Regions from separate parts of the Pseudomonas sp. NFACC46-3 genome, predicted to be linked through region 3. Evidence: predicted binding sites of a transcription regulator. Region 3 holds the regulator's gene; each other region holds the start of a gene.
What was found. Region 3 encodes FliA, which starts transcription of late flagellar genes. Its sites were predicted from a motif close to CTAAAGTTTNNNNNNNNNNNGCCGNTAA; they were not measured.
Positions count from the first base shown of each region.

Region 1: a site for FliA is predicted at 3,345-3,372, ahead of motA (flagellar motor stator protein MotA). Genes of this name have one in related genera too.
Region 2: a site for FliA is predicted at 5,670-5,697, ahead of flgM (flagellar biosynthesis anti-sigma factor FlgM). Genes of this name have one in related genera too.
Region 4: a site for FliA is predicted at 1,664-1,691, ahead of BM300_RS24370 (Maf family protein). Genes of this name have one in related genera too.

Region 1 covers NZ_FOTH01000017.1:12,925-20,946, forward strand. The annotation lists gene asd (archaetidylserine decarboxylase) at 1-857, opposite strand, end outside; gene BM300_RS17490 (rhodanese-like domain-containing protein) at 877-1,692, opposite strand; gene BM300_RS17495 (HDOD domain-containing protein) at 1,735-3,273, opposite strand; gene motA (flagellar motor stator protein MotA) at 3,441-4,292, shown strand; gene motB (flagellar motor protein MotB) at 4,296-5,333, shown strand; gene rsgA (small ribosomal subunit biogenesis GTPase RsgA) at 5,550-6,581, opposite strand; gene orn (oligoribonuclease) at 6,691-7,233, shown strand; gene BM300_RS17520 (trimeric intracellular cation channel family protein) at 7,497-8,022, shown strand, end outside.
Region 2 covers NZ_FOTH01000003.1:85,548-93,569, reverse strand. The annotation lists gene BM300_RS05955 (tetratricopeptide repeat-containing response regulator) at 1-273, shown strand, start outside; gene BM300_RS05950 (sensor histidine kinase) at 266-958, shown strand; gene BM300_RS05945 (glutamine synthetase family protein) at 1,220-2,461, shown strand; gene BM300_RS05940 (MFS transporter) at 2,532-3,899, shown strand; gene BM300_RS05935 (flagellar brake protein) at 3,962-4,708, opposite strand; gene BM300_RS05930 (flagella synthesis protein FlgN) at 4,801-5,268, opposite strand; gene flgM (flagellar biosynthesis anti-sigma factor FlgM) at 5,316-5,633, opposite strand; gene flgA (flagellar basal body P-ring formation chaperone FlgA) at 5,806-6,570, opposite strand; gene BM300_RS05915 (chemotaxis protein CheV) at 6,649-7,575, shown strand; gene cheR (protein-glutamate O-methyltransferase CheR) at 7,634-8,022, shown strand, end outside.
Region 3 covers NZ_FOTH01000030.1:46,982-55,003, forward strand. The annotation lists gene flhA (flagellar biosynthesis protein FlhA) at 122-2,251, shown strand; gene flhF (flagellar biosynthesis GTPase FlhF) at 2,263-3,612, shown strand; gene fleN (flagellar synthesis regulator FleN) at 3,729-4,559, shown strand; gene fliA (RNA polymerase sigma factor FliA) at 4,556-5,299, shown strand; gene BM300_RS24015 (chemotaxis response regulator CheY) at 5,467-5,838, shown strand; gene BM300_RS24020 (protein phosphatase CheZ) at 5,857-6,642, shown strand; gene BM300_RS24025 (chemotaxis protein CheA) at 6,673-8,022, shown strand, end outside.
Region 4 covers NZ_FOTH01000031.1:47,968-55,989, reverse strand. The annotation lists gene mreC (rod shape-determining protein MreC) at 1-1,095, shown strand, start outside; gene mreD (rod shape-determining protein MreD) at 1,092-1,580, shown strand; gene BM300_RS24370 (Maf family protein) at 1,764-2,360, shown strand; gene rng (ribonuclease G) at 2,417-3,874, shown strand; gene BM300_RS24360 (YhdP family protein) at 3,935-7,738, shown strand; gene BM300_RS24355 (carbon-nitrogen hydrolase family protein) at 7,869-8,022, shown strand, end outside.

The DNA of each region.
Region 1 (8,022 bases), on a different contig from region 3:
CCTTTGGGCAGCGCCAGGCCCTGGCCCATCTGCACTGGCGATCCGGCCACCAGGCCTTCGGCCCATTTCACCTGGTCCGGCCCGAACAGCACGATGGCCGTCGAACCCAGCTTGAAGCGGCCCAGTTCGGCGCCTTTTTCCAGATGAATCGGCGCGCGGGCGGCTTCGTCGTAACGGAAGGTTTTCAGCTGGCGCTTGGGCGGCGTCACCAGCCCGGCCCAGACGGTTTCGATGGAGGCCACGATCATCGCGCCCACCAGCACCACGGCCATCGGCCCACGTTCGGTGTCGAAAATGCACGCCACGCGCTCGTTGCGGGCGAACAGCTCCGGAACGTTTTCGGCGGTGGTCTGGTTGACCGAGAAAATCCGCCCAGGGATGTAGACCATCTCCCGCAGGGTGCCGGCCAGTGGCATGTGCACGCGGTGGTAGTCCTTGGGGGACAGGTAGATGGTGGCGAAATCGCCGCCCATGAACGGCGCCGCGTTGGCCGCATCACCGCCCAGCAGTTCCAGCACGCTGAAGCTGTGGCCCTTGGCCTGGAAGACCCGGCCGTGCTCGATCGGGCCGAGCTGGCTGACGGCACCGTCGGCGGGGCTGAGGATCGCACCTGGGGTGTCGTCCAGCGGGCGTGCACCGTCTTTCAGGGCGCGGGTGAAGAAGGCGTTGAAGTGCTCGTAGGCAGTCAGGTCTTCCACCAGTGCCTGGGACATGTCCACTTGGTAGCGCTTGGCAAACCAAGCGGTGAAGGCGTTCTTGAACCAGCGCACGCGGCATTCGGCAATGCAGCCGGCCAGCCGTGACAACAGGTGGTGGGGCAGCAGGTACTGAGTGAGGATGAACAAACGGTTTTTCATTAATTGTCCTTAAGAACCTTCAAAGCTCGATGGGTGTGTCGGGGTGGTTGCCCCATTCGCCCCAGGAACCGGCATAGCCTTTGACCCGTGGATAACCGAGCGCCTTGGCCACCAGGTAGGTGAAGCCGGAGCGGTGGTGAGTCTGGCAGTGGGTGATGATTTCCTTGTCGGGCGTGATGCCCAATTGTTCGAGAATTTGCGGCATGTCCTTGCGAATGCGCAGGTTGCGCGCTTGGTCCATGCCGGCTGTCCATTCGAAATTGACCGCGCCGGGAATGTGCCCGCCTCGGGCTGCGACGACTTTTTCGCCGGAATACTCCAGCGGGCCGCGAGCGTCCCAGATCGCCAGGTCGGCAGCACCGAGACGGCTTTGCAGGTACTCACGGGTGGCGGTGGGCGCTTCGTGCAGTGTCAGGCTGACCGGGCCTGCGACGGGCGCAGGCACGTCGACGGACACCGGCAGGCCTTCGTCCAGCCACGACAGCAAGCCGCCGTCGAGGTAGTGATAGTTGGAGTGACCGATCACGTCCAGCAACCAGATAAACCGCCCGGCCCAGCCGCCGCCTTCATCGTCATAGACCACGTAGACCGCGTCCGGGTTGTGCCCGAGCTCGCCGAACAGGGCTTCGAGGTCGGCTTTGGCCGGCAGCAGGCCTGGCGCCGGCGGTTGACCCAGCTGGGTACGCTTGGGGTCGACGAAGCGTGCGCCAGGGATATGGCCGGTGCTGTAGCGGGCGGCGCTGGTCAGGTCCACCAGAATCAGTTCGCGGGTGTCGAGGCGCGGCAGCAGCTCGTTCGGCTCGATCACCAACGGCAAGCCAGAGAAGTCAGGCATGTGAGGTCTCCAGGGGCGCAAAGGGAAAAGATTGTAGCAAGTTCAGCGGCCGCGGTTGGTAAAGGTATGCAGGGCCCTTTCGATGCATTGCACGGTTTTGCCGAAGGCTTGTACGGTCACGTCCGAGAACGGCCCGCCGCCCTGGTCCACCACCACCAGCATGATCACCCGGCCATTGCAGGTCAGAGAGCGCAGCAGCAGGTGCTCCCCACGGAACAGGCTGCGCAGGCCCGGTGGCAGCAGCGCCGAAAACTGCACATTGTTGTCCGGGTTCAGGCGAACCTGGGCCTGCTGAGCCAGCAATCGTTGCACTATTTTGCTCTGGCTGATGGAAAAGCTCATGGCCGCGGCTTCTTTGGGCAGGCCGGCGGTCTGGTGTACGCGCACACTGGTCTGGTTGCGGTCCGCCATCAGGATCATCACCCGGCGCATGCCACAGGCCACCAACACGTCCCGTGCCGAGGTGGTCAGGTGCATGGCATTGCTGAAGGGGCTCGGTTCCACCAGCAGCGCGGAGCATTGCTTGCGCCACTGGCTCAGGTCCTCGGCGCTGGGTGGTGGGGGCGCTAGCAAACCGGGGTGGATGCGACGGCAGCCCCAGGGCCAGAGCAACGCCACGGCCGGATGCCAGAGGTCTGGCATGGCGTCATGACGGGCGCTGGTGACGGCTTGTTGGTGCAGCTGTTGCTGGACCTCATCCATCGGCATCTGCAGGTACAAACTGGTGAGGTATTGCCAGCGGGCACTGTGGGGGCCGTCCCAGGCCTGTTGCGCTGAAAGTGCCAGGCCGTTGGCCAGCAACACGGTATTGGCCGGTTGATTGAGCCAGCGCCGCAGGGTTGGGTCGTCGTCCAGGCGATTCTGCTGGCGCAGCGGGTGCTCGCTGTCCCGGGCGATGCGCAGAACCTGCACCAGCTCGCGGCGTTCATTGAGCAGCAGGCGATAACCTTGTATCACCCAGATCGGCAAGCGCCAGGCTTCCACCAGCGCCAGGCAGATTTTCAGCAGGCTGACGCCGAACAATTCGCGCTCTACCTTGCGCGCGGGTTCGCGTTTGTGGACGACCCGCAATTCCCACTCCCCCAGCAATCGCGGGTGAGTCAAGGCCAATGGCCAGAGCGGCGAGAGAAACAGCAGGCTGCCCCAGTGAATGTCCTGCCACAGCCGCGCCAGGCGGCTGGCAAAAAAGCCATTGGCCTGTTGCGTGGCGTGTTGGCTGATCAATTGCAGCTGGCGCAAGGCGATGGGGATTTCGTGCCCTGGCAACGACGGCAAGCGAGCGAGCAGTTCTTCGGTACGCTTGAGGCCGAGGCGGTTGATGGCCACTTCGAGATTTTCCGCAGGTTCCGCAAGGCTGCCATGGGTGTGATAGTTGGCCTCGCGGATGACGCTCAGGGCCAGGGCGGGGCTGTCCTGCATCAATTCGGCGATGTCACGTAACGAGCGGCGACTGTCGGCAATGGCTTTGCAGACCAGGTCATGGCTGGCCTGGGGCACCGGCAGGTGCACGCCATCGAGCAGCTTGACCCAGCCTTCGAGGGTGGTCGGTCGTGGAGTTGGAACCTTCGTTTCGTTAGCCATGGTTGGACGTGATCATCGCAAAGGGTATCTACGCCCGGAACGGGGCAAAATTGGCTTTTCGCCGGAACTGACTATAGTCTGGCGCAGTTTTGCCGATAAGTAGAAGAAGAGATTTTTCAGCTTCCGAATATGACCTTGAACCCGACTTAAATAAGTACTTTCTATCTATGGCTAAAATTATCGGCATCATTGTCGTGTTCGCGAGCGTACTCGGCGGATACGTGCTCTCCCATGGCAAGATTGCGGCCCTGGTCCAACCCTTCGAGGTGTTGATCATCGGTGGCGCCGCCCTCGGTGCATTTCTGCAGGCCAACCCTGGCTATATGACGATGCACGTGCTCAAGAAATCCCTGGGCATGTTCAGTTCGCGCTTTAGCCACACCTTCTACCTCGAGGTGCTGGGGCTGATCTACGAGATCCTCAACAAGAGCCGCCGCGAAGGCATGATGGCGATCGAAGGCGACATCGAAGACGCCGCCGCCAGCCCGATTTTCGCCAAGTACCCGGCTGTGCTCAAGGACGCCCGCATGACGGCGTTCATCTGCGATTACCTGCGCATCATGTCGTCCGGCAACATGGCGCCCCATGAGCTCGAAGGCCTGTTCGACATGGAGCTGTACAGCCTCAAGGAAGACCTGGAGCACCCCTCCCACGCGGTCAACGGCATCGCCGACGGTATGCCTGGCTTCGGTATCGTCGCGGCGGTATTGGGGATTGTGGTGACCATGGCGTCCCTGGGCGATGGCGACCAGAAATCCATCGGCCTGCACGTGGGTGCGGCACTGGTGGGTACCTTCTTCGGTATTTTGGCCGCGTACGGTTTCTTCGGTCCGCTGGCCCATTCCCTGGCCCATGATGCCAAGGAAGAGCTCAACGTCTATGAAGCCATCAAGGCGTCCCTGGTGGCTTCGGCCTCGGGCATGCCGCCATCGTTGGCGGTGGAGTTCGGTCGCAAGGTCCTGTACCCGGCGCACCGTCCAAGCTTCGCCGAGCTGGAACAAGCGGTTCGCGGTCGCTAAATCATGGAAAATAACCAGCCGATCATCGTCAAGCGCGTCAAGCGCATCGCCGGCGGGCACCATGGCGGTGCTTGGAAAATTGCCTTCGCCGACTTCGCAACGGCGATGATGGCGTTCTTTCTGGTGCTGTGGTTGCTGTCCACGGCGACCCCAGAACAGAAGATCGCCATCGCCGGTTACTTCAAGGACCCGGTCGGCTTTTCCGAAAGCGGCACGCCCTACATCATCGACCTGGGTGGTTCACCGACCCTGGCCCCGGAAAACACACTCAACCCCGAGGTCAAGTCCCAGCCCCAGCCTGACAAGGTGACGGTGGACTCCGAGCAGGTCGAAGGGATGGCCGAGCAGATCGAGCGCGAACGCCTGGAATTGTTGCTGCAAGAGTTGCAGAACAAGGTCGAAGAGAACCCGCAACTGCAGAAATTCAAGGACCAGATCCTGTTCGAAATCACGCCGAACGGCTTGCGCATCCAGATCATGGACGCCGAGAACCGGCCGATGTTCGATTCCGGCAGCGCGCGCCTGAAGCCTTATTTCGAAGACATTTTGCTGGCCATGGCCGACACCATCAAAGCGGTGCCGAACAAAATCAGCATCAGCGGTCATACCGATGCCAAGCCCTACGTTGGCAAAGGAGACTTCGGTAACTGGGAGCTTTCCGCCAACCGCGCCAACGCGGCCCGTCGCGCCTTGGTGGCCGGCAGTTATCCGGACGAGCAGGTGGCGCGGGTGGTCGGTTATGCGTCCTCGGCGTTGTTCGATCGCAAGGACCCGTTCAACCCGGTCAACCGACGTATCGATATCGTGGTGTTGACCAAGAAGGCCCAGCAAGCCATCGAGGGTTCGCAAACCGACGATCCGCCGCTGGATCCGGCCCAAGGGCAGGGCGCACCGGGTGAAGCACCGACGACGCCTGGCGCGGCGGCTGATCCGAACGCCTTGCCGGCGGACCAGCAACCCGTGCCGGCCCATGAGCTGCGCGAGCGTCTGAACCTGTTCGACGACGCTGCGCCGAAACCGGCCGAGCCGCCGGCGCAGTGATCCATAAAAAAGCCGACATCATTGTCGGCTTTTTTATGAGGCGCTGTTCACCTGAGGCGTGCTTGCCTTTGTGGCGAGGGAGCTTGCTCCCGCTCGGCTGCGAAGCAGTCGTAAATGGTGTGTCTGATGCTCCGCATTTGGCGGGTTTTGGGGCTGCTTCGCAGCCCAGCGGGAGCAAGCTCCCTCGCCACAATGGTGTCCGGCTCACATTCCGGGTCAGTAACTGCTATCCGGCAAGCTGGCGATGATCGAGCGGTAGCTATTCATCCGTTGCTGATGCACGCGACCTTCTTCCAGCGCCTTGAGCAGCGCGCAACCAGGTTCGCGGTCGTGCTTGCAGTCGCGGAAGCGGCAGGTGCCGATCAGGTCATTGAATTCGATGAACCCGGCCTCGACATCGGCCCGGCTGACGTGGCCCAGGCCGAATTCACGTATGCCCGGCGAGTCGATCAATTCACCGCCGCCGGGGAAGTGGAACAACCGCGCGGTGGTGGTGGTGTGGGTGCCCTGGCCGGACAGCTCGGACAGCGGCCCGACGCGAGTCTCGACGTCTGGCAGCAGGCTGTTGACCAGCGATGACTTGCCCACGCCAGACTGGCCGACGAACACACTGATGCGCCCGTCCAGTTGTTGTTGCAATTGCTCCATGCCGTTGCCGTGATGGGCCGAGACTTCCAGCACCGGATAACCCAAATCCCGATAGACCGACAGCAGGGCGTTCAGCGCCGGGGCGTTGTGCTCGTCGATCAGGTCGAATTTGTTGAGCAGCAACAACGGGCGGATGCCGGCGTGTTCGGCGGCCACCAGATAACGGTCGATCAGGTTGGCGTGGGGCTCGGGCAAGGGCGCGAATACAATGACGATCATGTCGACGTTGGCCGCTACCGGCTTGAGCTGACCACGGCTGTCCGGACGGCACAGCTCGGTGTGGCGTGGCAATTGCGCCACGATCACACCGATGCCCTGGTTGCCGGCACGCCAGACGACTTGGTCGCCCGTGACCAGGGCCGGCAGGTTGGCGCGCAAGTGACAACGGAACACTTGGCCGGCCAGCTCGCCTTCCCGGGCCTCGACCTCGACCTGCACACCGAAGTGGGCGATCACCAGGCCGGTCTGTTCCGGGCCCAGGTCGCCACCTTCCAAGGCTTCGACAGCACTGGACTCGCGTTTGGCGGCGCGGGCGGCGCGCTCGCCCTGGATCTTTTCGATGCGCCAGTTCTGACGACGATTGAGTTGGCGTTTGGCCATGGGTGTTCCGTATGAAGAAATGCAGCGAATAGGGTAAAACGGCGGCGAGTTTAGCACGCCCAAGGGCCGGCCTAGGCTAAACTGCGTGGCTACGCCGAGGAGCTTCCCTATGCAAAACCCGCAGAACCTGATCTGGATCGACCTGGAAATGACCGGTCTGAACCCGGACACCGACGTCATCATCGAAATGGCCACCATCGTCACCGACAGCGACCTCAACACCCTGGCCGAAGGCCCGGTGATCGCGATCCACCACAGCGACGAGATCCTGGCCGGCATGGATGAATGGAACACCCGCCAGCACGGCGGCTCGGGCCTGACCCAGCGGGTACGCGAGAGCAAGATCAGCATGGCTGAGGCCGAAGCCCAGACCATCGCCTTCCTGGAGCAGTGGGTGCCCAAGGGCAAGTCGCCGATCTGCGGCAACAGCATCTGCCAGGACCGTCGCTTCCTTTATACCCACATGAAATCCCTGGAAAGCTATTTCCACTACCGCAACCTGGACGTCTCCACCCTCAAGGAACTGGCCGCCCGTTGGGCTCCAGAAGTGCGTGACAGCTTCCAGAAGGGCGGCAGCCACTTGGCCCTGGACGACATCCGCGAGTCCATCGCCGAGTTGCAGCATTACCGCAAGCATTTCATCAAGTTCTAACCGGCACCCGGCGACCGGCGAGATTGCTTTTGTGGCGAGGGAGCTTGCTCCCGCTGGCCTGCGCAGCAGGCCCCAACCGTCCTTCAGGTAGACCGCATTGTCCGGTTTGCGACTGCTGCGCAGCCGAGCGGGAGCAAGCTCCCTCGCCACAGGGATCGGTTTGGACCAGAGGCGGCATGTTTAGGTGGAAGTCGTTGCCTTGCCCTCTTTTGGTGCCTGCCCGAAATGGCTAGACTGCGCGCCTTCCTGCAAGGACCGCCACCATGTTGCTGATGCTTTATCTGATCGCCATCACCGCCGAAGCCATGACCGGCGCCTTGTCTGCCGGGCGCCGCGGCATGGACTGGTTCGGCGTGGTGCTGATCGCCTGTGTCACGGCGCTGGGTGGCGGTTCGGTGCGTGACGTGCTGCTCGGTCATTACCCGCTCACCTGGGTCAAACACCCGGAATACCTGGTGCTGACCACGGCGGCGGCGATGCTGACGGTGTTCCTGGCGCGCTGGATGCGCCACCTGCGTTCATTGTTCCTGGTGCTCGACGCCGCGGGGCTGGTGGCGTTCACCCTGATCGGCTGCATGACGGCCCTGGAAATGGGCCATGGCATGCTGGTGGCGTCGGTCAGCGGAGTGATCACTGGGGTGTTCGGCGGTATTTTGCGGGACATTTTCTGCAACGATATTCCGCTGATCTTCCGTCGCGAGCTCTATGCCAGCGTTTCATTTGCCGCGGCGTGGTGCTATCTGCTGTGCGTCTTCCTGCAACTGCCGAGTGAACAGGCGATCCTCATTA
Region 2 (8,022 bases), on a different contig from region 3:
GAGCTGAACCGCGAAGGCGTGCGGGTCTACAAGACCGGCGCGTTGCCGGAGGCGCGGGAGCTGTTCCGCCGCGCCCTGAAGATGCAACCGAAGAACATCAGTATTGCCCTGAACATGGCGCAATCGCTGCTGCATGGCACCGACACCAGCGTGGAGTCGGAACTGCTGCAGGAGTGTCGCGCCTGCCTGAAACTGGTGGGCATGATGCCCGACACCGATGCGCGTTTTGCGCGCTATCAAAAACTGCGAAGCAAGGCATTTGGCGATGAATGACAGCGAACAGGTCCTCGATTTTTCCACGGTGATCGCATCGACCGTGCACGACATGAAGAACTCCCTGACCTTGCTCATGCAGACGCATACGCAATGGCTCGAGCGCTTGCCCGACGCCGAGCGCCAGACCTCGGAGCAAGGCGTCATCGAGTTCGAATTCGCCCATCTCAATGGTTTGCTGGTGCAACTGCTGGGGCTGTACAAGCTCGGTGTCAACCAGTTGCCGCTGCACCCGGCCTACCATGAGCTGGATGACTTCATCGAGGCGCAACTGGCCGGCCATCAGGACGTGTTCCGCAGTCGCGGGATCATGGTCACCTATGAAGTCGATCCGCTCAGCCCCTTGGGTTTTTTCGACCGTGAACTGATTGCTTCGGTGCTCGACAATTGCATCAATAATGCCATTCGCCATGCGCGCCAGGCGCTGCTGATCAGTGTGAGCGACGAGGCTGGGCAACTGGTGCTGACCCTCAATGACGACGGCGAAGGTTACCCGCCTGAGATGATCGAGCGTCAGGCCGAGTACGTGCAAGGCATCAACCACAGCAGCGGCAGCACCGGGCTGGGTCTGTACTTCGCCGCGCGGATCGCCAGGCTGCACCAGCGCGGCGGCGTGAGCGGGCGTACCGAGATTGCCAATGGCGGTGTGTTGGGTGGTGGGGTGTTCCGGCTTTACTTGCCTTGAACGTGCGCTCATAAATACGCAGCCCCCACAAATCCCCACACTGAATCTCACATTCCCGCGCTCGGTGTTTATTGTCTGTGGGTGCTTGATATTCCGAACAGCCGAAGCCTATTTTGTACGGGTTGCCGTTCGCGGCTCGCACATAACAAGGATTGCGTCATGACGACCGATGGCCAGCGTTCACTCGCGCAGCGACTGACGGGCATTGATGAGATTGAATGTGTCACGCCGGATTTGAATGGCGTGCCGCGGGGCAAGGTAATGACCGCTGAGGGTTTCCTCGAAGGCCGGCGGTTGCAGTTGGCGCGGGGCGTGCTGCTGCAATGCATCATGGGCGGTTATCCGCCGTCGCGTTTCTACGGCAGCGACGACGGCGACCTGGCGCTGGTGGCCGATCCGAAACAGATTCATCGCCTGCCTTGGAGCCAGCAGCCCCGTGCCCTGGCGATCTGCGATGCCGACGAGTTGACCGGTGAAAGCTCCCGGCTCTCGACGCGCGGCCAGCTCAAGGCCGTTGTCGCGCGCTATGCCGCCCTTGGCCTGGCGCCGGTGGTAGCGACCGAGCTGGAATTTTTCGTATTCGCCCCCAACCCGGACCCGACCCAGCCGTTCCAGCCGCCAATGGGCCTGGATGGGCGTCGCGAAGACGGCCATTCGGCGTTCAGCGTCAGCTCCAACAATGGCCTGCGCCCGTTCTTCAGTGAAGTCTATGCCTGCATGGCGGCGCTGGGCCTGCCTCGCGACACCTTCATGCATGAAATGGGCGTAAGCCAGTTCGAGATCAATCTGCTGCACGGCGATCCGCTGTTGCTGGCCGACCAGACGTTCCTGTTCAAGCACCTGCTCAAGGAAGTGGCCCTCAAGCACGGCCTGACGGTGGTCTGCATGGCCAAGCCCCTGGCCCACACACCGGGCAGTTCGATGCACATCCATCAGAGCGTCGTCGAGGCGGACAGCGGTCGCAACGTCTTCAGCGACGAAGCGGGCGAACCGACGGCGACTTTCCGGCATTTCATCGGTGGGCAACAGGCGTGCCTGGCGGATTTCACCGCGCTGTTCGCGCCGAACGTGAATTCCTACCAGCGCCTGTGCCACCCGTTCGCCTCGCCGAACAATGCCTGCTGGTCCCATGACAACCGTTCGGCCGGGTTGCGGATTCCTGCCAGCTCGCCGGTGGCCCGGCGGGTCGAGAACCGCTTGCCGGGCGCCGATGCCAACCCCTACCTGGCGATTGCCGCCAGCCTGGCCGCCGGGCTGTATGGGATTGAACATCGGCTGGAGCCGAGCGCGGCGATCCAGGGTGAATTCGAAGTGCCGGATAAACTGTCGTTGCCATGTACCTTGCATGCCGCCTTGGAGCGTCTGAAGCGTAGTCATCTGGCGAAGGAACTGTTTGGTACGGAGTTCATCGAAGGCTACATCGCCTCCAAGACCCTGGAGCTGACCAGCTTCTTCGATGAAATCACGCCTTGGGAGCGACGTGTCCTCGCGGCCCAGGCATAACGAACCGTCGCATTCGGGCTATCTTCAACAGGTAGCCCTTACTCACCTCAAGGAGCCGCTCGGAACGCCGATGCGCCAAATCTGGAAACCTTTTCGAGCGCTTTATTTCGCTTCGCTGATGATGTTGATCGGCTCGGGCCTCTTGAGTACTTACTTGGCCTTGCGCCTGGCCGCCGACCATGTGGACAGTCTCTGGGTCGGTGCGCTGATGGCCGCCAACTATTTCGGCCTGGTGCTGGGGGGCAAGATCGGCCATCGGCTGATCGCCCGCGTCGGGCACATCCGCGCCTATTCGGCCTGCGCCGGGATTGTCGGGGCGGCCGTGCTGGGCCATGGCTTGGTGGACTGGCTGCCGGCCTGGGTCGTGCTGCGGATGATTGTCGGCCTCGGAATGATGTGCCAGTACATGGTCATCGAGAGCTGGCTCAACGAGCAAGCCGATGCCAAGCAGCGTGGGGTGGTGTTCAGCGGCTATATGATCGCCTCGTACCTGGGGTTGGTGCTGGGTCAGTTGATCCTGGTCATGCACCCGGCCCTGGGGCCTGAGCTGTTGATGCTGGTGGCGTTGTGCTTCGCCTTGTGCCTGGTGCCGGTGACACTGACCCGGCGGATTCACCCGGCGGCGCTGCATCCGGCGCCCATGGAGCCGCGCTTCTTCATCAAGCGTGTGCCACAGTCATTGAGTACGGTGCTGGGCTCCGGATTGATCGTCGGCTCGTTCTATGGTCTGGCGCCGCTGTATGCCTCTCAGCAGGGTCTGTCGACCGAGCAGGTCGGTCTGTTCATGGGTAGCTGCATCTTCGCCGGACTGCTGGTGCAGTGGCCCCTGGGCTGGCTGTCCGATCGATATGACCGGGCGCTGCTGATCCGCTGCTTTGCGCTGGTCCTGACGATCTGTGCGCTGCCATTGGCGATTCTTCCGACGGTGCCGCTGGAGGTGCTGTTCGTCGCGGGGTTCTTCTGTTCGCTGGTGCAGTTCTGCCTGTATCCGCTGGCGGTAGCGTTCTCCAACGACCACGTCGAAGCTGATCGAAGGGTGTCCCTGACCGCGATGCTGCTGGTGACCTACGGCGTGGGAGCCAGCATCGGGCCGCTGGTGGCCGGCGTGCTGATGAAAATGTTCGGCAGCCAGATGCTCTACGGCTTTTTCGCTTTCTTCGCCTTGGTACTGGTGTGGCGGATCCGACCGAAAGCGGTGACCAACCTGCATCAGGTCGATGACGCACCGCTGCATCACGTGGCGATGCCGGACAGCATGTCGAGTTCGCCTTTGGTGGCGTGTCTTGATCCGCGGGTGGATGAGCAGGTGGTGCAGGAGCAGATGCAGGCGCCGGCCAATCCGGACGTGGAGCCCGAGCCGGCCACTGAGGCTGCGGCCGAGGCTGAAACTGAAACCGAGGCGCCCGAGACACCGAGTTTTACCCAGGCCAGGCCTTGAAGCAGGCATAAAAAAACGGGCAGTCGCCGTAAGGGACTGCCCGTTTTTCATGCCTCGAAAAATCAGAGGTCGTCTTTATCGAAGCGCCGGGCTTCTCGTTGGAGCTGGTAGACGAACCGCTCGACCTGCCGTTGCACCAAGCCACTGATGTTATGGAAGCGTACACCGGCGAACGTGGTGTTGATCCTTTCTTCGAAATGCAGGTAACGCAGCTCGACTGGCGCGGTCATGTTGCCAAAAGGCAGGGCCGCGATGAAACGCTCATACACCTGGCCCAATTGCAGACGCTCCGTGATGTCGCCGTCAAAGCGCAATTTGCAACCGGTGGCGGAGATGTCCAGCAACTTGCCATCTACGGGGGACTTGAGCTTGTCGCCGCCCAGTTCAACGCTTACCAGTTGTGCCAGTTTCAGGGCGGCGCGGAAGGCGTTGCGACGTTGGTGGTAGACCACTTCGTCGGGCAGGGCGCCGCGATAGCAGCGACCGTCGCTGGATTCATCGATGGTCAGTGGACCCTTGCCATCCCAGGCGATACGCACGCCGTCATGAAAACCCTCGACACGAAACGGCTCGCCAGCCAGCAGGAAACGCTCGCCGTCCCGGGGGATCATTTCATCCAGGGCGATGGAGTTGGTCTCGCGATCGACGTTGACCAGATAGCTCTGGAAGCGCTGGCTACGTTCGTGGAAGGTGATGATCAGTGGGTCGTGGCTCTCTTGCAGCATCCGCAGGTTGCCGGAGATTTCCAGGGGCGTGGTGAGGACCTTGGGGGGCTGCGGAGCATCATCCGCGTTTGATGCATTGAACACGGTGAGTCAATCTCCAGGCAAAATACGACTACGAATGGCCGGCATTTTGCCAGCATGTATCGCGCGTTGATAGAGCGAAGGCATTGTTCGTTTCATGCCTGGCTGAGCGGGCGGTGCTTGACCATTCTGGCCGTTGAACCGCTAGCGTCATACAGCGTCGGGATCTCGCCACCGTTGAGAATGCGCAACTGGTTGGCGGTGGCGGCCTGCTGCATCAGGATCGACTGGCCGTTGCGGGCGTTGGTTGCCTGGCATTGGGCGAGCAGGTCGTTGAGTACTTTGCTCTGGGAGCGCAGCTGATCGCCGATCGTCGACTGGCTGGCCAGTTGCTCGAGGCCGTCATGGCTGGCAGGCAGGTTGAGGCTGGCGAGGATCTCGCTGCGTTTGCGGCCATGCTGGTCAAGCAAGATGATCAATGCCTGTTTCTGCGCCAGGATATTCTCCAGCAGAGGCATGTCACGACCGTGCAGTGCCACGGATTCGGCCTGCAACAATTCCAGTAGCTGTTGCGCTGGAACGAAGTCGTCGATGATCAATTGCAATAAATGAGTGTCGTGCATGGCTGGCCTTGGGTCTTAGCGTCCAAAAGCCTGGCGCAGGCGGCGGCCTAGCGCTGGGCTTCGAAGTTGAGCAGTTTGCTGGCTACGCGGTTGCTGTCGACTTTGTAGCTGCCATCGGCGATTGCTGCTTTCAACTCGGCCACGCGGGCGTTGTCGACGACAGGTTGATCGCGCAGCTTGTCAGTGACCTTCTGCAACTGCTGAGCCTCATTGCTGAGGTGTACCGACTCCCCATTGCTGACTTGGTCGGCTGGTGTAGACAGCGGCGCGGATTTGCCGGCTTCGGCGGTTTCCTTGGTAGCGCTGGTACGCGTAGTGCCTGTCAGCGGTGAAGAGCTGTTTAAACGATTGAAATCGATGACCATGGTAAAAAACCTCTGGGTATTTGGACGCTTGCCATGTTTTCGGCCATTCCCAAAAAAACTTTAGGCTCATTTATTCAATGAACGTGCGCACGTCTGCGCTTGCCTTTGCGTAAGGCACAGTCTAGGGAACACCGGGATCAAGCGCCAGCTTTCTACCTCCTCTACCGGGTCATTACATCGCCACTTCCACTTGGCCTGGAGCCATCACTTGCGCCTTGATGACGCGCTGGGAATTGAGGTTTTTTACCCGTATCTGTTCACGCATGCCGCCGTTGGACAGGGCTTCGCCGGGCATCCGCACGGCCAGGGAGCCGCTGCGGGCGGTGATGACCACCTGGTCGCCCTTGCGGACCACTTCGGCCTGCTCCAGGTGCACCAGCGTCACGACCTGATCGGCGACCATTGGTCGGACAAGTTTCTGCCCGATGGCCTGATCGACGGAGGTCAGGAAGCCCTGGGTGATCTGGCTGATGTCCCGTTCACGCAGCATCACGTCCTGGGGCTCGACGATCCCGGCCCGCTTGAGCGGACGCGTGGTGGTGACAATTTCCCGAAACAGGCGCACTTGAGCGGGCACGAACACCGTCCAGGGCGCGGCGCTGTCGCAACGAACCTTCACCGTGACGCGGCCCAGAGGGCGAGCGGGACTTTCCAGCGAAGCAGTCAATTCCTTGTCGCACATTGGCATGCGCAGGCGCGGGTCGAGTTGGTTGACTTCGATTTCGTAGCGACCTTCGGTTTGACTGGTAGCCAGATAGTCTTCTACGGTGAATTCAAGAAAGCCCTGAGTGACGCCGATAAGGAGATCAGGCAAGGTAACCGGAACAGCAGCAAGGGCAGGACCGCCCGAAGTGAACAGGCAGACAGCCAGCAGTGCACCGAGCCAGTGGCGGCAGTGAGTGGTCAGGCGTCGAGAAAATGTCGTTTGTGCGTTCATGCCGGTTCAATAGCAAGCCCCGTGCCGTTTAGTGATGAATGCGCGTCGGACACATTAGCGTTAGGTAGGAGTCAGGGCATGGCGGGAGTAATGGATTCGGTGAACCAGCGCACTCAGCTGGTCGGTCAGAATCGCCTGGAGCTGTTGTTGTTCCGTCTCGACGGCCAACAAATGTATGGGATCAACGTATTCAAGGTCCGCGAGGTGCTGCAATGCCCCAAGCTGACCCTGATGCCCAAGTCCAGCCCCGTCGTGTGCGGTGTGGCCAATATTCGGGGAGCGACCATCCCGATTCTCGACCTGGCGATGGCGACCGGTTCCGGTCGGCTGCTGGACCAGAGCAATCCGTTTGTGATCATCACCGAGTACAACACCAAGACCCAGGGGTTCCTGGTCCGCTCGGTGGAGCGCATCGTCAACATGAACTGGGAAGAGATCCATCCACCGCCCAAGGGGACCGGCCGCGATCACTACCTCACGGCAGTGACCCGGGTCGATAACCAGTTGGTGGAAATCATCGACGTGGAAAAAATCCTCGCCGAGGTAGCACCCACGCCGGAAGCGATCTCCGTGGGGGTGGTGGATGCCGAAACCCAGCACAAGGCGATTTCGCTGCGGGTGTTGACCGTCGATGACTCTTCGGTGGCCCGCAAGCAGGTGACCCGTTGCCTGCAAACGGTTGGCGTCGAGGTGGTGGCGTTGAACGACGGGCGACAGGCGCTGGATTACCTGCGCAAACTGGTCGACGAGGGCAAGAAGCCTGAGGAAGAGTTCCTGATGATGATCTCCGACATTGAAATGCCGGAGATGGACGGGTACACCCTGACTTCGGAAATCCGCAGCGATCCGCGCATGCAAAAGCTGCACATCATCTTGCATACTTCGTTGTCCGGGGTTTTCAACCAGGCGATGGTCAAGAAGGTCGGTGCCGACGATTTCCTGGCGAAATTCCGTCCCGATGACCTGGCGTCCCGGGTCGTCGAGCGGATCAAGGCAGCAGAATAAAGTAAAGGTCGGGCGCGTTGTGCGCCCGGCAAGTCAACACGATGAAAGAGGCGGTATCTTGTCTACGGGTAATTTGGATTTCGAACAGTTCCGGGTCTTCCTGGAAAAAGCCTGTGGCATCTTGCTTGGTGAAAACAAGCAATACCTGGTGTCGAGCCGTCTCAATAAATTGATGGAGCAACAGGGCCTCAAGTCATTGGGCGAGCTTGTGCAGCGTATCCAGACCCAACCGCGCAGTGGTTTGCGCGAGATGGTGGTGGACGCCATGACCACCAACGAAACCCTGTGGTTTCGCGACACCTATCCGTTCGAAGTGCTGAAGAACAAAGTGCTGCCGGCCGCCATCAAGGCCAGCCCGGGCCAGCGCCTGCGGATCTGGTCGGCGGCCTGTTCGTCGGGGCAGGAACCCTATTCGCTGTCGATGTCCATCGATGAGTTCGAACGCTC
Region 3 (8,022 bases):
TGATTTTTCCTGTAGCGCCCTCCGTTCCTACCTGCGGCCAAAGTTGGAAGGCTTCTTGCAATACCCCGTCTGCGCCCGTCCGGGGCGTCAAAAGTTTGCTTTACAGGCACGGGGATTATTGGTGGATCGCTCTCAGTTACTCAGCACCGCTCGCAGCAACGTAGCAGACCTCAGCCGGGGTAACCTGGGTGTGCCGCTGTTGCTGCTGGTCATGCTCGCCATGATGATGCTGCCGGTGCCGCCGTTCCTGCTGGACGTGTTCTTCACGTTCAACATCGCGCTGTCGATCGTGGTGCTGCTCGTTTGTGTCTACGCCTTGCGGCCATTGGATTTCGCAGTATTCCCCACCATCCTGCTGGTAGCCACGTTGATGCGCCTGGCGTTGAACGTGGCCTCCACCCGGGTCGTGATGATCCACGGGCATGAAGGGCACGCTGCCGCCGGTAAGGTGATCCAGGCGTTCGGTGAGGTGGTGATCGGCGGCAACTATGTGGTCGGTATCGTGGTCTTCGCCATTTTGATGATCATCAACTTCGTCGTGGTGACCAAGGGTGCCGGACGGATTTCCGAGGTGAGCGCGCGTTTTACCCTCGATGCGATGCCTGGCAAGCAAATGGCGATCGACGCCGACCTCAACGCCGGCTTGATCGACCAGAGCCAGGCCAAGCTGCGTCGTCTGGAAGTGGCCCAGGAGGCCGAGTTCTACGGTTCCATGGACGGTGCCAGCAAATTCGTACGCGGTGACGCCATCGCCGGTTTGCTGATTCTGTTCATTAACCTGATCGGCGGCATGGCCGTCGGTATCTTCCAGCACGGCATGACTTTTGGCGATGCCGGTAAGGTGTACGCCCTGCTGACCATCGGTGACGGTTTGGTGGCGCAATTGCCATCACTGTTGCTATCCACAGCTGCTGCGATCATGGTGACCCGCGCTTCGGGCTCCGAAGACATGGGCAAGCAAATTGGTCGTCAGATGTTCGCCTCGCCCAAGGCCTTGGCCGTGGCCGCAGGCTTGATGGCGGTGATGGGGATCGTGCCGGGAATGCCGCACTTTTCCTTTCTGACCATGGCTGCCATGGCTGCCGGTGGCGCCTACCTGTTCTGGAAAAAGCAGAACGTGCAGAAAGTCCAGGCCCTGCAAGAGGTCAAGCGTCAGCAGGAGCTGCTGCCGTCGCCGGCCCGCGCCATGGAAACCAAGGAACTGGGCTGGGATGACGTGACGCCTATCGACATGATCGGCCTGGAAGTCGGTTACCGCCTGATTCCATTGGTCGACCGCAACCAGGGTGGTCAGTTGCTGGCGCGTATCAAGGGGGTGCGCAAGAAGCTCTCCCAAGACCTGGGCTTCTTGATGCCCACCGTGCATATCCGCGACAACCTCGATCTGGCGCCGAGCGCGTATCGCTTGACCTTGATGGGGGTGATCCTGGCTGAAGCCGAGATCTACCCGGATCGCGAGCTGGCGATCAACCCGGGGCAGGTCTACGGCAGCCTCAACGGCATCACCGCCAAGGATCCGGCTTTCGGCCTGGAAGCGGTGTGGATCGAAATCAGTCAACGGGCCCAGGCGCAGTCCCTTGGCTACACCGTGGTGGACGCCAGTACAGTGGTGGCGACCCACTTGAACCAGATCCTGTACAAGCACTCCAGCGAGCTGATCGGCCACGAAGAAGTCCAGCAACTCCTGCAAGTACTGGCCAAAGGCTCGCCGAAGCTGGCCGAAGAGCTGGTGCCGGGTGTGGTTTCGTTGTCGCAGTTGCTCAAGGTGCTGCAGGCGCTGTTGGCCGAACAGGTGCCCGTGCGCGACATACGCAGTATTGCCGAGGCTATCGCCAACAACGCTTCCAAGAGTCAAGATACCGCCGCCCTGGTGGCTGCGGTTCGGGTCGGCGTGTCCCGTGCAATCGTCCAAAGCATTGTAGGCACTGAGTCTGAGCTGCCTGTGATCACCTTGGAGCCAAGGTTGGAACAGATATTGCTCAATAGTCTGCAGAAGGCAGGACAAGGCTCGGAAGAGGGTGTTCTGCTGGAGCCAAGCATGGCCGAGAAGCTGCAGCGTTCGCTGATCGAAGCAGCCCAGCGGCAAGAGATGCAAGGCCAACCGGTGATCCTGCTGGTGGCCGGTCCGATTCGCGCGATGCTCTCGCGATTCGGGCGCCTCGCGGTTCCGGGGCTGCATGTGCTGGCGTACCAGGAAATACCGGACAACAAGCAAGTGACCATCGTTGCGACAGTAGGGCCCAACGGCTGAGGTAGTGGTTTATGCAAGTGAAGCGTTTTTTCGCCGCCGATATGCGTCAGGCCATGAAGCTGGTTCGTGACGAGCTGGGCGCTGAAGCGGCCATCATCGGTAATCGCCGGATCGCTGGCGGTGTCGAACTGACGGCTGCGCTGGATTATAAATTGTCGGCGCTGGCTCCCCGGGTTCCGAACATGGAACTTGAAGACGAGCTGCGCAAGACCCAATCGCGCATCGCCAGCGCCCAGGCCGAGCTGAGCCTGCGCAGCAGCGAAGGCGAGGGCGCGGCAGGCACCAATCGTCAATTGTTTGCCGGTCAGCCGCTGACGGCCGGCCTGCCTTTGACTGCTGCCGAACCGCTGATCGAGCAGGCCCACGCCGAACCGCGTCGTCCTGAGCCAGCGCCCGCAGCGCCTGCCCGGGGTGTCGATCCGCGGGCCCTGGATTCGATGCGCTTTGAACTCAACAGCCTGCGTGAGCTGATGGAAGTCCAGCTCGGCTCCCTGGCCTGGAACCAGCTGCAAGGCAGCCGTCCAGCCCAGGCCAACCTGTGGCGTCGCCTGCAACGCATCGGCCTGTCCGGCCCGTTGTCCCGGGACCTGCTGGCGCTGATCAATGATATCGAGGAGCCTCGTCAGGCCTGGCGCATGTTGCTGGCGCACTTGGCGCGGATGATCGCGACCCCGGAAGTCGAGCCGTTGGAAGAAGGCGGGGTAATCGCCATGGTCGGTCCTGCCGGCATGGGCAAGACCACCACCCTGGCCAAGCTCGCCGCCCGTTATGTACTCAAGTACGGCGCCCAGAGCATTGCCCTGGTGAGCATGGACAGTTTCCGTATCGGCGCCCAGGAACAACTCAAGACCCTCGGCCGGATCCTCAATGTGTCGGTGACCCATGTGGATCCGGGTCAGTCCCTGGCCCAGGCGCTGGAGCCGCTGCTGCGCAAACGCGTCGTGCTGATCGATACCGCAGGCCTGCAAGCCAGCGATCCAGCCCTGCGCATGCAGCTCGAAAGCCTGGCCGGACGCGGTATCAAGTCAAAAAATTATCTCGTATTGGCAACCACCAGCCAGAAACAGGTTCTAACCGCCGCATACCACAGCTACAAACGCTGCGGGCTGGCCGGCTGCATCCTGACTAAGCTGGACGAAACGGCAAGCCTGGGCGAGGTGTTGAGCCTGGCGATCGGTCATGAATTACCGGTGGCCTACCTGACCGACGGGCCGCGGATCCCGGATGATTTGCATCTGCCGCGCCGTCATCAACTGGTCAGTCGTGCCGTGAGTGTGCAAATGCAGGAAGAACCCAGCGAAGAAGCCATGGCTGATATGTTCGCTGATATCTACCACAGCCCGACCAAGCAGGTCGGCTGAGGTAATCATGAATATTTTTTGTACCTACATCGATGGTCTGCCATGCATTGTTCCGTATGTGAACGCGCAGCCAGTAATGTGGCCTCCGTCTAAGTAAGACAAGGTAAAGAACGAACATGGGCAGCATGCATCCCGTACAGGTGATCGCGGTGACCGGCGGCAAAGGTGGCGTCGGGAAGACTAACGTGTCAGTGAACTTGTCCCTGGCTCTGGCAGAGCTTGGCCGACGGGTCATGCTGCTGGACGCCGACCTGGGCCTGGCGAACGTCGACGTGTTGTTGGGGCTTACACCCAAACGCACGCTGGCGGACGTGATTGAAGGGCGCTGTGAGCTGCGTGACGTATTGTTGCAGGGGCCGGGCGGGATTCGCATCGTGCCGGCTGCCTCAGGCACCCAGAGCATGGTTCACCTGACCCCGGCCCAGCACGCGGGCCTGATCCAGGCTTTCAGCGACATCGGCGACAACCTCGATGTGCTGGTGATCGACACCGCAGCCGGTATCGGTGACTCGGTCGTCAGTTTTGTCCGCGCGGCCCAGGAAGTGCTGCTGGTGGTCTGCGACGAACCGACGTCCATCACCGACGCCTATGCCCTGATCAAGTTGCTTAACCGCGACTATGGCATGAACCGCTTCCGCGTCCTGGCCAACATGGCCCAGAGCCCGCAGGAAGGACGCAACCTGTTCGCCAAGTTGACAAAGGTCACGGATCGTTTCCTGGACGTCGCCCTACAATACGTCGGCGCAGTGCCTTACGACGAAAGCGTACGCAAGGCCGTCCAGAAGCAACGTGCCGTTTATGAAGCCTTTCCACGTTCCAAATGCGCGCTGGCGTTCAAGGCAATCGCCCAGAAGGTCGATACCTGGCCACTGCCGGCCAACCCTCGCGGGCATCTGGAATTTTTCGTCGAGCGTCTTGTGCAACAAACAGCAGGGCCCGTGCTATGACAGCCAGCGGTTACAACCATCTCTACAAAAAATCGGCACGGGACGCCCAATACGAATTGATCGAGCGTTACGCGCCACTGGTCAAGCGTATCGCCTATCACTTGCTGGCGCGGTTGCCGGCCAGTGTCCAGGTCGAGGACTTGATCCAGGCGGGCATGATCGGCCTGCTCGAAGTGTCGAACAAATACGACGCGAGCAAGGGCGCGAGTTTCGAGACGTATGCCGGTATTCGCATTCGCGGTGCGATGCTCGATGAAGTCCGCAAGGGCGATTGGGCGCCGCGTTCGGTACACCGCAATACCCGCATGGTCAGTGATGCAATTCGGGCAATTGAAGCTAAAACCGGGCGTGACGCTAAAGATCACGAGGTTGCGGCCGAACTCCAGTTGAGTCTCGACGATTATTACGGGATTTTGAACGATACCTTGGGCAGTCGCCTGTTCAGTTTCGACGACCTGTTGCAGGACGGCGAGCATGAAGGGCTGCACGAGGATAATGCAAGTGCTCACATGGAGCCGTCGCGTGACCTGGAAGATGAACGTTTCCAGAGCGCGCTGGCGGATGCGATTGCCAATCTGCCGGAGCGTGAGCGGCTGGTCTTGGCGCTGTACTACGACGAAGAGCTGAACCTCAAGGAAATCGGTGAGGTCCTGGGGGTCAGCGAATCGCGGGTCAGCCAGTTACACAGCCAGTGCGCGGCCCGTTTGCGGGGGCGTTTGGGGGAGTGGCGAGCGCGTTGACAGGCAGTGTGGGGACACTGCGAACGAGGCTGGCCTGGCAGGTGCTGTACCAGTCTCCATCCGTTGTGCTCCAGACCGTTGTCGAGTGTTGTGCCGGATTGATTGAAATGGCGCGTCCAGGTGCTGGGCGCGTTTAAGACTGCTTGGAGGTCGAATTGGACAAGAACATGAAAATCCTCATCGTTGATGACTTCTCAACGATGCGGCGGATCATAAAAAACCTGTTGCGTGACCTTGGGTTCACCAACACGGCCGAAGCAGATGACGGGACCACTGCGCTCCCGATGTTGCACAGTGGCAACTTCGATTTCCTGGTCACCGACTGGAACATGCCGGGCATGACCGGTATCGACCTGTTGCGCCAGGTGCGTGCCGACGAAAAACTCAAGCATCTGCCGGTGCTGATGGTCACTGCCGAAGCCAAGCGCGAGCAGATCATCGAAGCGGCCCAGGCCGGTGTAAACGGCTATGTGGTCAAACCCTTCACGGCCCAGGCGTTGAAAGAGAAGATCGAAAAAATCTTCGAACGCATCGGTTAACGGCGCCACGGGGGAGCTATGGATAACGAATCTTCAATGGGCGATTTCGAATCGACCCTGAAAAAACATGCCCGCGAACTGGTCGACAGCCTTGAAAAAGGTCGCTTTGGCGATGCGGTTCAAATGATCCATGAGCTCAACCAGACCCGTGACCGCGGTCTGTATCAGGAGGTGGGCAAGCTCACGCGTGAATTGCACAGCGCGATTGTCAATTTCCAGATCGACCCGAATATGCCGCAGGCCGAGGAAGTCTCGCAGATCACCGACGCCACCGAGCGTCTGGGTTATGTGGTCAAGCTGACCGAGGCTGCGGCCAACCGCACCATGGACCTGGTGGAAAGCGCAACGCCCCTGGTCAATGGCCTGAGCGACGAAGCCCAGGCCTTGAGCACCGACTGGGGTCGGTTCATGCGGCGCGAAGTCGGCGCCGAAGAATTTCGGGAGCTGGCCCGTCGGGTCGACGGTTTCCTGACGCGCAGCAGCAACGAGAACCGCGCCGTGGCCAGTAACCTCAACGACATCCTGCTGGCTCAGGACTATCAAGACCTGACCGGTCAGGTGATCAAGCGCGTGACCCAGTTGGTCACCGAAGTCGAAAGCAACCTGCTCAAACTGGTGTTGATGGCCAGCCAGGTCGACCGCTTTGCAGGCATCGAACACGACCGTGAAGCGATGCTCGCTGAAAAAGATCCACAAAAACATCTCTCTCAGGGTGAAGGTCCGCAGATTCATGCCGATAAAAGAGAAGACGTTATGTCCGGTCAGGACGATGTGGACGATTTGCTGTCCAGCCTTGGATTCTGAGTTTTAGCCCTGTTTTAGGAGCAGCCATTAATGAGCTTCGGCGCCGATGAAGAGATCCTTCAGGATTTCCTGGTTGAGGCCGGCGAGATTCTAGAGCAACTGTCTGAACAGCTGGTCGAGCTGGAAAGCCGACCAGATGATGCGGATCTGCTCAATGCAATTTTTCGCGGTTTCCACACTGTAAAAGGAGGCGCCGGCTTCCTCCAGCTCAACGAGTTGGTGGAGTGCTGTCACATTGCCGAAAACGTGTTCGACATCCTGCGCAAGGGTGAGCGTCGCGTTGATTCGGAACTGATGGACGTGGTGCTTGAAGCGCTGGATGCGGTCAACAGCATGTTCAGCGAAGTGCGTGAGCGCTCGCCGATCACCGCTGCCACCCCCGAACTGCTCGCTGCGCTGGCGCGCCTGGCCGAGCCGCAATCGGCTGACGAAGCGGCTCCGGTTGCCGAGCCTGCGGTTGAAGAACCGGTCGCCGAGGCATCGGGCGACATCACCGATAACGAATTCGAACAACTGCTGGACTCCCTGAATACCGTCAAGGCCCAGGCCGAGGCGCCGGTCGCTCCGGCTGCACCTGCTGCACCGGTCGCCGATGGGGCTGCCAGCGATGAAATCACCGATGCCGAGTTCGAGTCACTGCTCGACCAGCTCCATGGCAAGGGCCAGTTCGCGCCGGATGCGGTCGTGCCGCCGACGGCTCCGGCCGCCCCGAAAGCCGCGGGCGACAGCTCGGACATCACCGACGACGAATTCGAAGCCTTGCTCGATCAGTTGCATGGCAAGGGCACCTTTGCCGTTGACGCGCTGGATTCAGCCATCGCTTCGGCGCCGACACCGGCCAAGCCTGCCGCTGCTACCGCGGGCAGCGACCTGATCAGCGATCACGAATTCGAATCACTGCTCGACGAGTTGCATGGCAAGGGCAAGTTCAGCGAAGTCGGTACCGCTTCTGCTGCGCCTGCTGCCGCTGCCGCAGCGGCTGCACCGGCGGCCAAGGCTGCGCCCAAACCCGCTGCCAAGGCACCGGAACCGAAGGCCGAACCTGCCAAGCCTGCCGCTGCTGCTCCGGCGCCCGCCCGTGCTGCGGCGGCTGCGCCAGCGGAAAAACCGGCCAGCGAAGCCGAGACCACTGTTCGGGTCGATACCGCGCGCCTGGACGAGATCATGAACATGGTCGGCGAACTGGTGCTGGTGCGTAACCGTCTGGTGCGCCTGGGCCTCAACAGCCAGGATGAAGCCATGTCCAAGGCCGTGTCGAACCTCGACGTGGTCACGGCGGATCTGCAGACCGCGGTCATGAAGACCCGGATGCAGCCGATCAAGAAAGTCTTCGGGCGCTTCCCGCGCCTGGTTCGCGACCTGGCTCGCCAGCTCAAGAAA
Region 4 (8,022 bases), on a different contig from region 3:
GTGCTATCGGTCGCGCTGATGGTGGTCGATGCCCGCTTCACGCTGCTCAAGCCTGTACGCAGCCAGATGTCGCTGGTGTTGATGGAATCCTACTGGATCACCGACCTGCCGCAGCGCCTGTGGCAAGGTGTCGCCAGCCAGTTTGGCAGCCGGACCGAACTGGTCGCCGAAAACGAAAAACTCAAGACCGAAAACCTGCTGTTGCAGGGGCGCATGCAGAAGCTGGCGGCCCTCACCGAGCAGAACGTTCGGCTGCGCGAGTTGCTCAATTCTTCGGCGCTGGTCAACGAGAAGGTCGAAGTGGCCGAGTTGATCGGCATGGACCCCAACCCCTTCACCCACCGTATCATCATCAACAAGGGCGAGCGCGACGGCGTGGTCCTCGGCCAGCCGGTGCTCGACGCCCGTGGCCTGATGGGCCAGGTGGTGGAGTTGATGCCCTACACGTCCCGCGTGTTGTTGCTGACCGATACCACCCACAGCATTCCGGTGCAGGTCAACCGCAACGGCCTGCGGGCGATCGCCAGCGGCACCGGTAACCCGGAACGCCTGGAGCTGCGGCATGTGGCCGATACCGCCGATATCAAGGAAGGCGACCTGCTGGTCAGTTCCGGCCTCGGCCAGCGCTTCCCGGCCGGGTATCCGGTGGCGACGGTCAAGGAAGTCATCCATGACTCCGGCCAGCCGTTTGCCATCGTTCGCGCGGTGCCGACGGCGGCATTGAATCGCAGCCGCTACCTGCTGCTGGTATTCAGCGACAACCGCACGCCCGAAGAACGTGCCAACGATGCCGCCGTGGCCCAGGAAGCCCAGGACCGCCAGGGCGGCGAGTCGGCCGCCCCAGTGACCGCAGCGCCGGCGCCTGTCCCGGCCGCGGTGCCAAAACCACCAGTGCCAGCACCCGCGACGGCGGCTCCGGCCACCGCGCCGGCGGCAACCCCGGTCACCGCGCCCGCCGCGCCTGCTGTGAAACCGACCCGCTCGGCCACCCACGCGCCCGCCGCGCAGCCTGCTCAACCAGCCCGGCCCGCCGCCAAACCGCCAGCCTCCACGCCGGCCACCGCGCCAGCCCCCAGGGGAGCACGAGAAGAATGAGCAGTACCCAATCCGGTAACGGCTGGATGGTCTGGCTGACCTTCGCCATCGGCCTGTTGCTCAGCGTTTCGCCGCTGCCGCAGTTCATGGAAATCCTGCGCCCACTGTGGCTGGCCCTGTTGCTGGCCTTCTGGGCGCTGGCCTTGCCGCACAAGGTCGGCATGGTCACCGCCTGGTGCCTGGGCCTGGCCGAGGACGTGCTTTATGGCACGTTGCTGGGGCAGAACGCGCTGATCCTGACGTTGATCACCTTCTTGGTGCTGTCGCTGCAACAACGCCTGCGGATGTTCCCTATGTGGCAGCAGTGCCTGGTGATCCTGGTGATCTTCGGCCTGGCGCAACTGGTGCAGTTGTGGCTCAGCGCGCTGACTGGCAACCGCCAGCCGACCCTGGCGCTGGTCTTGCCAGCCCTGGTCAGCGCCTTGCTCTGGCCCTGGGTCAGCTTCGGTTTGCGTGGCCTGCGCCTGCGTTTCAAAATCAACTGATTCGGTCAGGATACCTACACTTTTTCTGATGACTTACATCCCTGTGGCGAGGGAGCTTGCTCCCGCTCGGTTGCGTAGCGACCGTAAAGGTTGGGGCCGCTGCGCAGCCCAGCGGGAGCAAGCTCCCTCGCCACAAAAGCTGTTTTTGTCTGGATGGCTGTGCTTTGAGAGGGAGATGTCTTGATGAAACCGCTTTACCTCGCCTCAGGTTCGCCGCGTCGGCGTGAACTGCTCACGCAGATCGGTGTACCCTTTACCGCCGTCGGCGCGGACATCGACGAAACTCCCCTGGACCACGAAACCCCTTCGGCCTATGTCGAGCGCCTGGCGCGCTGCAAGGCCGAGGCGGGTCGGCGAGCCCTGGACGCCGGCATGGATGGCTGCGTGTTGGGCGCCGATACGGCTGTGGTACTGGACGGGCGAATTCTCGGCAAACCCGTGGACCAGGCCGATTCCATGGCGATGCTCTTGAGCCTGTCCGGTCGCGAACATGAAGTATTGACCGCCATTGCCATACTGGGAGGGCAGCGTTGTGAATCCCGCGTTGTGCGCAGCCTGGTGCGCTTTCGGTCGATCACGGAACAGGAAGCGGCGGCCTACTGGGCCAGCGGTGAACCCCGGGACAAGGCCGGCGGCTATGGCATTCAAGGGCTGGGTGCGGTATTCGTCGCCGGGCTTGAAGGCAGTTATTCAGCCGTGGTCGGCCTGCCGCTGTGCGAAACCGCAGAACTACTGGGCCATTTCGGCATACCCTGTTGGCAAACCTTGAGCGCGCGCTGAGCGCCGTCTGACTTGATGCGGCCATAATCGTGAACATGCCTGAACGAGACCCTGCCATGAGTGAAGAGATCCTGATCAACATCACGCCGATGGAATCGCGCGTGGCGGTGGTTGAAAACGGTGTTCTGCAAGAGGTCCACGTCGAGCGCACGCAAAAGCGTGGCATCGTCGGCAATATCTATAAAGGCAAGGTGGTGCGGGTGCTGCCGGGCATGCAGGCGGCCTTCGTCGACATCGGCCTGGACCGCGCGGCATTCATCCATGCGTCGGAAATTTCCATGCGCGAAGGGCCGGCCGTGGAGAGCATCAGCGCGCTGGTGCATGAAGGCCAGAGCCTGGTGGTGCAGGTCACCAAGGACCCCATCGGCTCCAAGGGCGCGCGCCTGACCACGCAACTGTCGATTCCGTCGCGCTACCTGGTGTACATGCCGCGCACCGCCCATGTCGGCATTTCCCTGAAGATCGAAGACGAGGCCGAGCGCGAGCGTCTCAAGCAGGTGGTCAGCGACTGCGTGGAAAAAGAAGGCATCAAGGAAGCCGGTGGGTTCATCCTGCGCACCGCCGCCGAAGGGGCCGGGGCCGATGAGATCCTCATGGACATCCGCTACCTGCGCAGGCTTTGGGACCAGATCGCCGCGCAGATCAAGACCATCGCCACCCCCAGCGTGATCTACGAAGACCTGGGCCTGGCGCTGCGGACCTTGCGCGATCTGGTCAGCCCCAAGATCGAGAAAATCCGCATCGACTCCCGGGAGACCTTTCAGAAAACCACGCAGTTCGTCGCCGAACTGATGCCGGAAATCGCCGACCGCCTCGAGCATTACCCTGGCGAACGGCCGATTTTCGACCTGTACGGCGTCGAAGACGAAATCCAGAAAGCCCTTGAACGCAAGGTCCCGCTCAAGTCCGGCGGCTACCTGGTGGTGGATCCGGCCGAGGCCATGAGCACCATCGACGTCAACACCGGGGCGTTCGTCGGCCATCGCAACCTGGAAGAAACCATCTTCAAGACCAACCTGGAAGCCGCCACCGCCATTGCCCGGCAACTGCGCCTGCGCAACCTGGGTGGGATCATCATCATCGACTTCATCGACATGGAAGATGAAGAGCACCAGCGCCAGGTGCTGCGGACCCTGGAAAAACAACTCGAACGCGACCACGCCAAGACCAACATCATCGGTATCACCGAGCTGGGCCTGGTGCAGATGACCCGCAAGCGCACCCGCGAAAGCCTCGAACAGGTGCTGTGCGAGCCGTGCAGCAGTTGCCAGGGCCGCGGCAAGCTCAAGACCCCGGAAACCGTGTGTTACGAAATCTTCCGGGAAATTCTCCGGGAGGCGCGCGCCTACCAGGCGACCGGCTATAGAGTGTTGGCGAACCAGAAAGTCGTGGACCGCCTGCTCGACGAGGAGTCAGGCAATGTCGCAGAGCTGGAAGCGTTTATTGGACGCACGATTCGCTTCCAGGTGGAAACCATGTATTCCCAGGAACAATACGACGTGGTGTTGCTCTGAAGAGCTTGGGAAGCGGCGGGCCCGCGGATTTGATCGTCTTTGCCAGGGGAGCCCACTGACATGGAGCGTCTGACACGCATTTTGGCGGCGCTGACTCGCTGGGGGCTGGGGCTGTGCGCCCTGCTGCTGGTGTTGCTGGCGTTGTACGTCAGCCTCGGTCGCGAGCTGGTCCCGCTGGTGGCCGAATATCGCGCCGAGGTCGAGACCCGGGCCGGCGCTGCCTTGGGCATGCCTGTGCACATCGGACGCCTCGACGGTAGCTGGAGCGCCCTGGCGCCAATCCTGGCTGCGCGCGACGTGGTGGTCGGCGAAGGCCCCAACGCCTTGCACCTGGATCAGGTGCGAGCCGTGCCCGACCTGTGGGACAGCTTGCTGGCACGTCAGGTGCGTATTGCCCACCTGGAAGTCAGCGGCCTGAAGATCAGCCTCAAGGAGGGCACCGACGGCAAGTGGGCCCTGGAAGGCCTGCCGGTGAAGGACGACCAGCCCCTCGATCCGCAGCAATTGCTCGAACGCATGCAGGTGGTCTCCAGGTTCTCGCTGCTCGATAGCCAGGTGACGTTGCAACCTGTCGAGCAACCACCGCTGACCCTCACCTACGTCGGTTTGAGCTTGCGCACCGGCGCCATCCGTCAACGGCTGGACGTGCGCTTGACCCTGCCTGACGGTCAGCCGGTGGCGATCAACCTGCGCACCCGTATCCGCGCCAGTGACTGGAAGAACGGCCAGGCCGATGCGTACCTGAGCCTGCCGCAAAGCGACTGGGCCAAATGGCTGCCCAAACGCCTGACCCAGCAATGGAATTTTTCCCGGATCAAGGCCGGTGGCGAGTTCTGGCTGAGTTGGGGCGGCGGTACGGTGCAAAGCGCGGCCATGCGCTTGAACGCTCCTGACATCCTGGGTGCCTACGCCGAGCGCAAGCCGGTGCAGATCCATAACCTGGCGCTCAATGGATATTTCCAGCGTGGTGACCAGGGATTTACCGCGACCTTCGATTCCCTGGCGATGAACCTGGGCGAAACCCGCTGGGAATCGCGCCTGCAACTGCAACAGAGTGCTGCCACCGAAAAGGCCGAGGAGCGCTGGCACCTGCAGGCCGATCGCCTCGACCTGACCCCGCTTACGCCTTTGCTCAACGCCCTGGCACCGTTGCCTGAAGGCCTGGCGACGACCATCGACCGTCTCAAGGTGACCGGTGGCCTGCGCAACGTGCTGCTGGACTACCGGCCGCAGAACACCGGTGACCAGAAAATCAGCTTCGCCACCAACCTGGACACCGTGGGCTTTGACGCCTATCGCGGCGCCCCGGCTGCGCGCAATGTATCGGGGAGTCTGAGCGGCGACCTCGGTGGCGGCGAGCTGCGCATGGACAGCAAGGACTTTTCCCTGCACCTGGACCCGATTTTCGCCAAGCCCTGGCAGTATCTGCAGGCCAACGCCCGGTTGACCTGGAAGCTCGACAAGCAAGGCTTCACCCTGATCGCGCCGTATTTGAAGGTGCTGGGCGAGGAGGGTCGGATTGCTGGCGATTTCCTGATCCGCCTGCATTTCGACCACAGCCAGGAAGACTACATGGACCTGCGGGTTGGCCTGGTGGACGGTGATGGACGCTACACCGCCAAGTACCTGCCGGCGGTCCTCAGCCCGGCGCTGGATGAGTGGCTGCGCACGGCCATCGTCAAGGGCGCGGTGGACGAGGGCTTCTTCCAGTATCAAGGCTCGCTCAATCACGGTGCCGAAGACGCGGCACGCAGTATCAGCCTGTTTTTCAAGGTGCATGACGCCGAACTGGCGTTCCAGCCGGGCTGGCCTTCGGTCAGCAAGGTCAGCGGTGATGTCTTCGTCGAAGACAGCGGCGTGCGCATCTTCGCCAGCCAAGGACAATTGCTCGATACCCAGGTCAAGGATGTTTCGGTGAACATTCCCCATGTACCCAGCGGGCAAAGCGTTCATCTGTTTCTGGACGGCGGGTTCGCTGGAGGACTGGGGGACGGTCTGAAAATCCTCCAGACCGCGCCGATCGGGACCGCCGAGACATTTGCCGGCTGGGAAGGCGAGGGCGACCTGCAAGGCAGCGTGAAGCTCGACATCCCCCTGGTCAAAGGCGAGCAACCGAAGATCCTGGTGGATTTCGCCACCGACAAGGCCCGTCTCAAGCTCAGCGAGCCGGTACTGGAACTGACCCAACTCAAGGGCGATTTCCGCTTCGACAGCAACAAGGGCTTGAGCGGCAAGGGCATCAGTGCCCGGGCATTCGACCGGCCCGTGACCGCACAGATTTTCGCCGAAGGCCACGCCGGAGCGCTCAACACACGAGTCACGGCGTCCGGGCAGGTGGAGATCAAGAAACTCACCAGTTGGCTGAATGTCACCCAGCCGTTGCCGGTATCCGGTGTCGTGCCGTACCAGTTGCAAGTGATCCTCGACGGCGCCGACAGCCAATTGTCGGTCAGTTCCAACCTCAAGGGCGTGGCGGTGGACCTGCCGGCACCCTTCGGCATGGCCGCCGATGTCGGGCGCGACACGGTGTTTCGCATGACCCTGCAAGGGCCGGAGCGGCGTTATTGGCTCGATTATGGCGACCTGGCCAATTTCACTTACGCCGCGCCGAGCGGGAAAGTCGCCGATGGTCGTGGCGAATTGTTGCTGGGGGCCGGCGATGCCGTTCTACCCGGGGCCAAGGGACTGCGACTGCGCGGCACACTGCCTGCACTGGACGTGAGTCCCTGGCAGGACCTGGTCAACAAGTACGCCGGCCAGGATCCGGGCGGCAGTGCCAAGCAACTGCTCAGCAGCGTCGATCTGACTGTCGGCAAGCTCACGGCCATGGGTACGACCCTGGACCAGGCATCGGTGCAATTGGACCGCAGGTCGGACGCCTGGGCCTTGCGGCTCGACAGCCAGCAGGCCAAGGGCAATGTCAGCCTGCCGGACGCAAAGGCCGCCCCGATTGGTATCAAGCTTGATTATGTGCGCCTGCCGGCCACAGACCCGACGGTCCAGGCGGATGAAAACTCACCGGACCCGTTGGCGTCGGTCGATCCCGGCAAAATCCCGGCCATGGATATTGCCATCGACCAATTGTTCCAGGGCCCTGATCTCATCGGTGCGTGGTCGTTGAAAGTACGACCGACCGCCAAGGGCATCGCGCTGAACGAGCTGGACATGGGCCTCAAGGGCATGGTGTTGAACGGCAGCGGTGGTTGGGAAGGCGCGCCCGGTTCCACCAGCAGTTGGTACAAGGGCCGTATCGGCGGCAAGAACCTGGGCGACGTGCTCAAGGGCTGGGGTTATGCCCCAAGCGTGACCAGCCAGACGTTCCGCCTGGATGTCGATGGCCGCTGGCCCGGCTCGCCAGCGTGGGTCGCCACCAAGCGTTTTTCCGGCAGCCTCGACGCGTCGCTGAGCAAGGGCCAGTTTGTCGAAGTGGAAGGCAGCGCCCAGGCGTTGCGGGTATTTGGCCTGCTGAACTTCAACTCCATCGGCCGACGCTTGCGCCTGGACTTCTCCGACCTGTTCGGCAAGGGGCTGAGCTACGACCGGGTCAAGGGACTGCTGGTGGCAAGCGATGGTGTGTACGTGACCCGCGAACCCATTACCCTGACCGGGCCGTCGAGCAACCTGGAACTCAACGGCACGCTGGACATGGTGGCCGACCGGGTCGACGCCAAGTTGCTGGTGACGCTGCCGGTGACCAACAACCTGCCAATCGCCGCGCTGATCGTCGGTGCCCCGGCGGTGGGTGGCGCGCTGTTTTTGATCGACAAACTGATCGGCGACCGCGTGGCGCGCTTTGCCAGCGTAAGATACGACGTCAAGGGGCCGTGGAAAGAGCCGAAGATCAGCTTCGACAAGCCGTTTTGACAGCTTTGATCGTTCCCACGCTCTGCGTGGGAACGCCGCCCGGGACGCTCTGCGTCCCTGTGACGTGGAGCATCACTTGATGCATTCCCACGCAGAGCGTGGGAACGAGATGAGACAGGGAGGAGGCACCATGCCATTCGCCGTGATTCAAATGGTCAGTCAAAGCGATGTGCTCGCCAACCTGGCCCGTGCTCGTGCGCTGCTGGAGCAGGCTGCCGCAGGCGGCGCCAGGCTGGCCGTGCTGCCGGAGAATTTCGCGGCGATGGGACGGCGGGACATTGCCG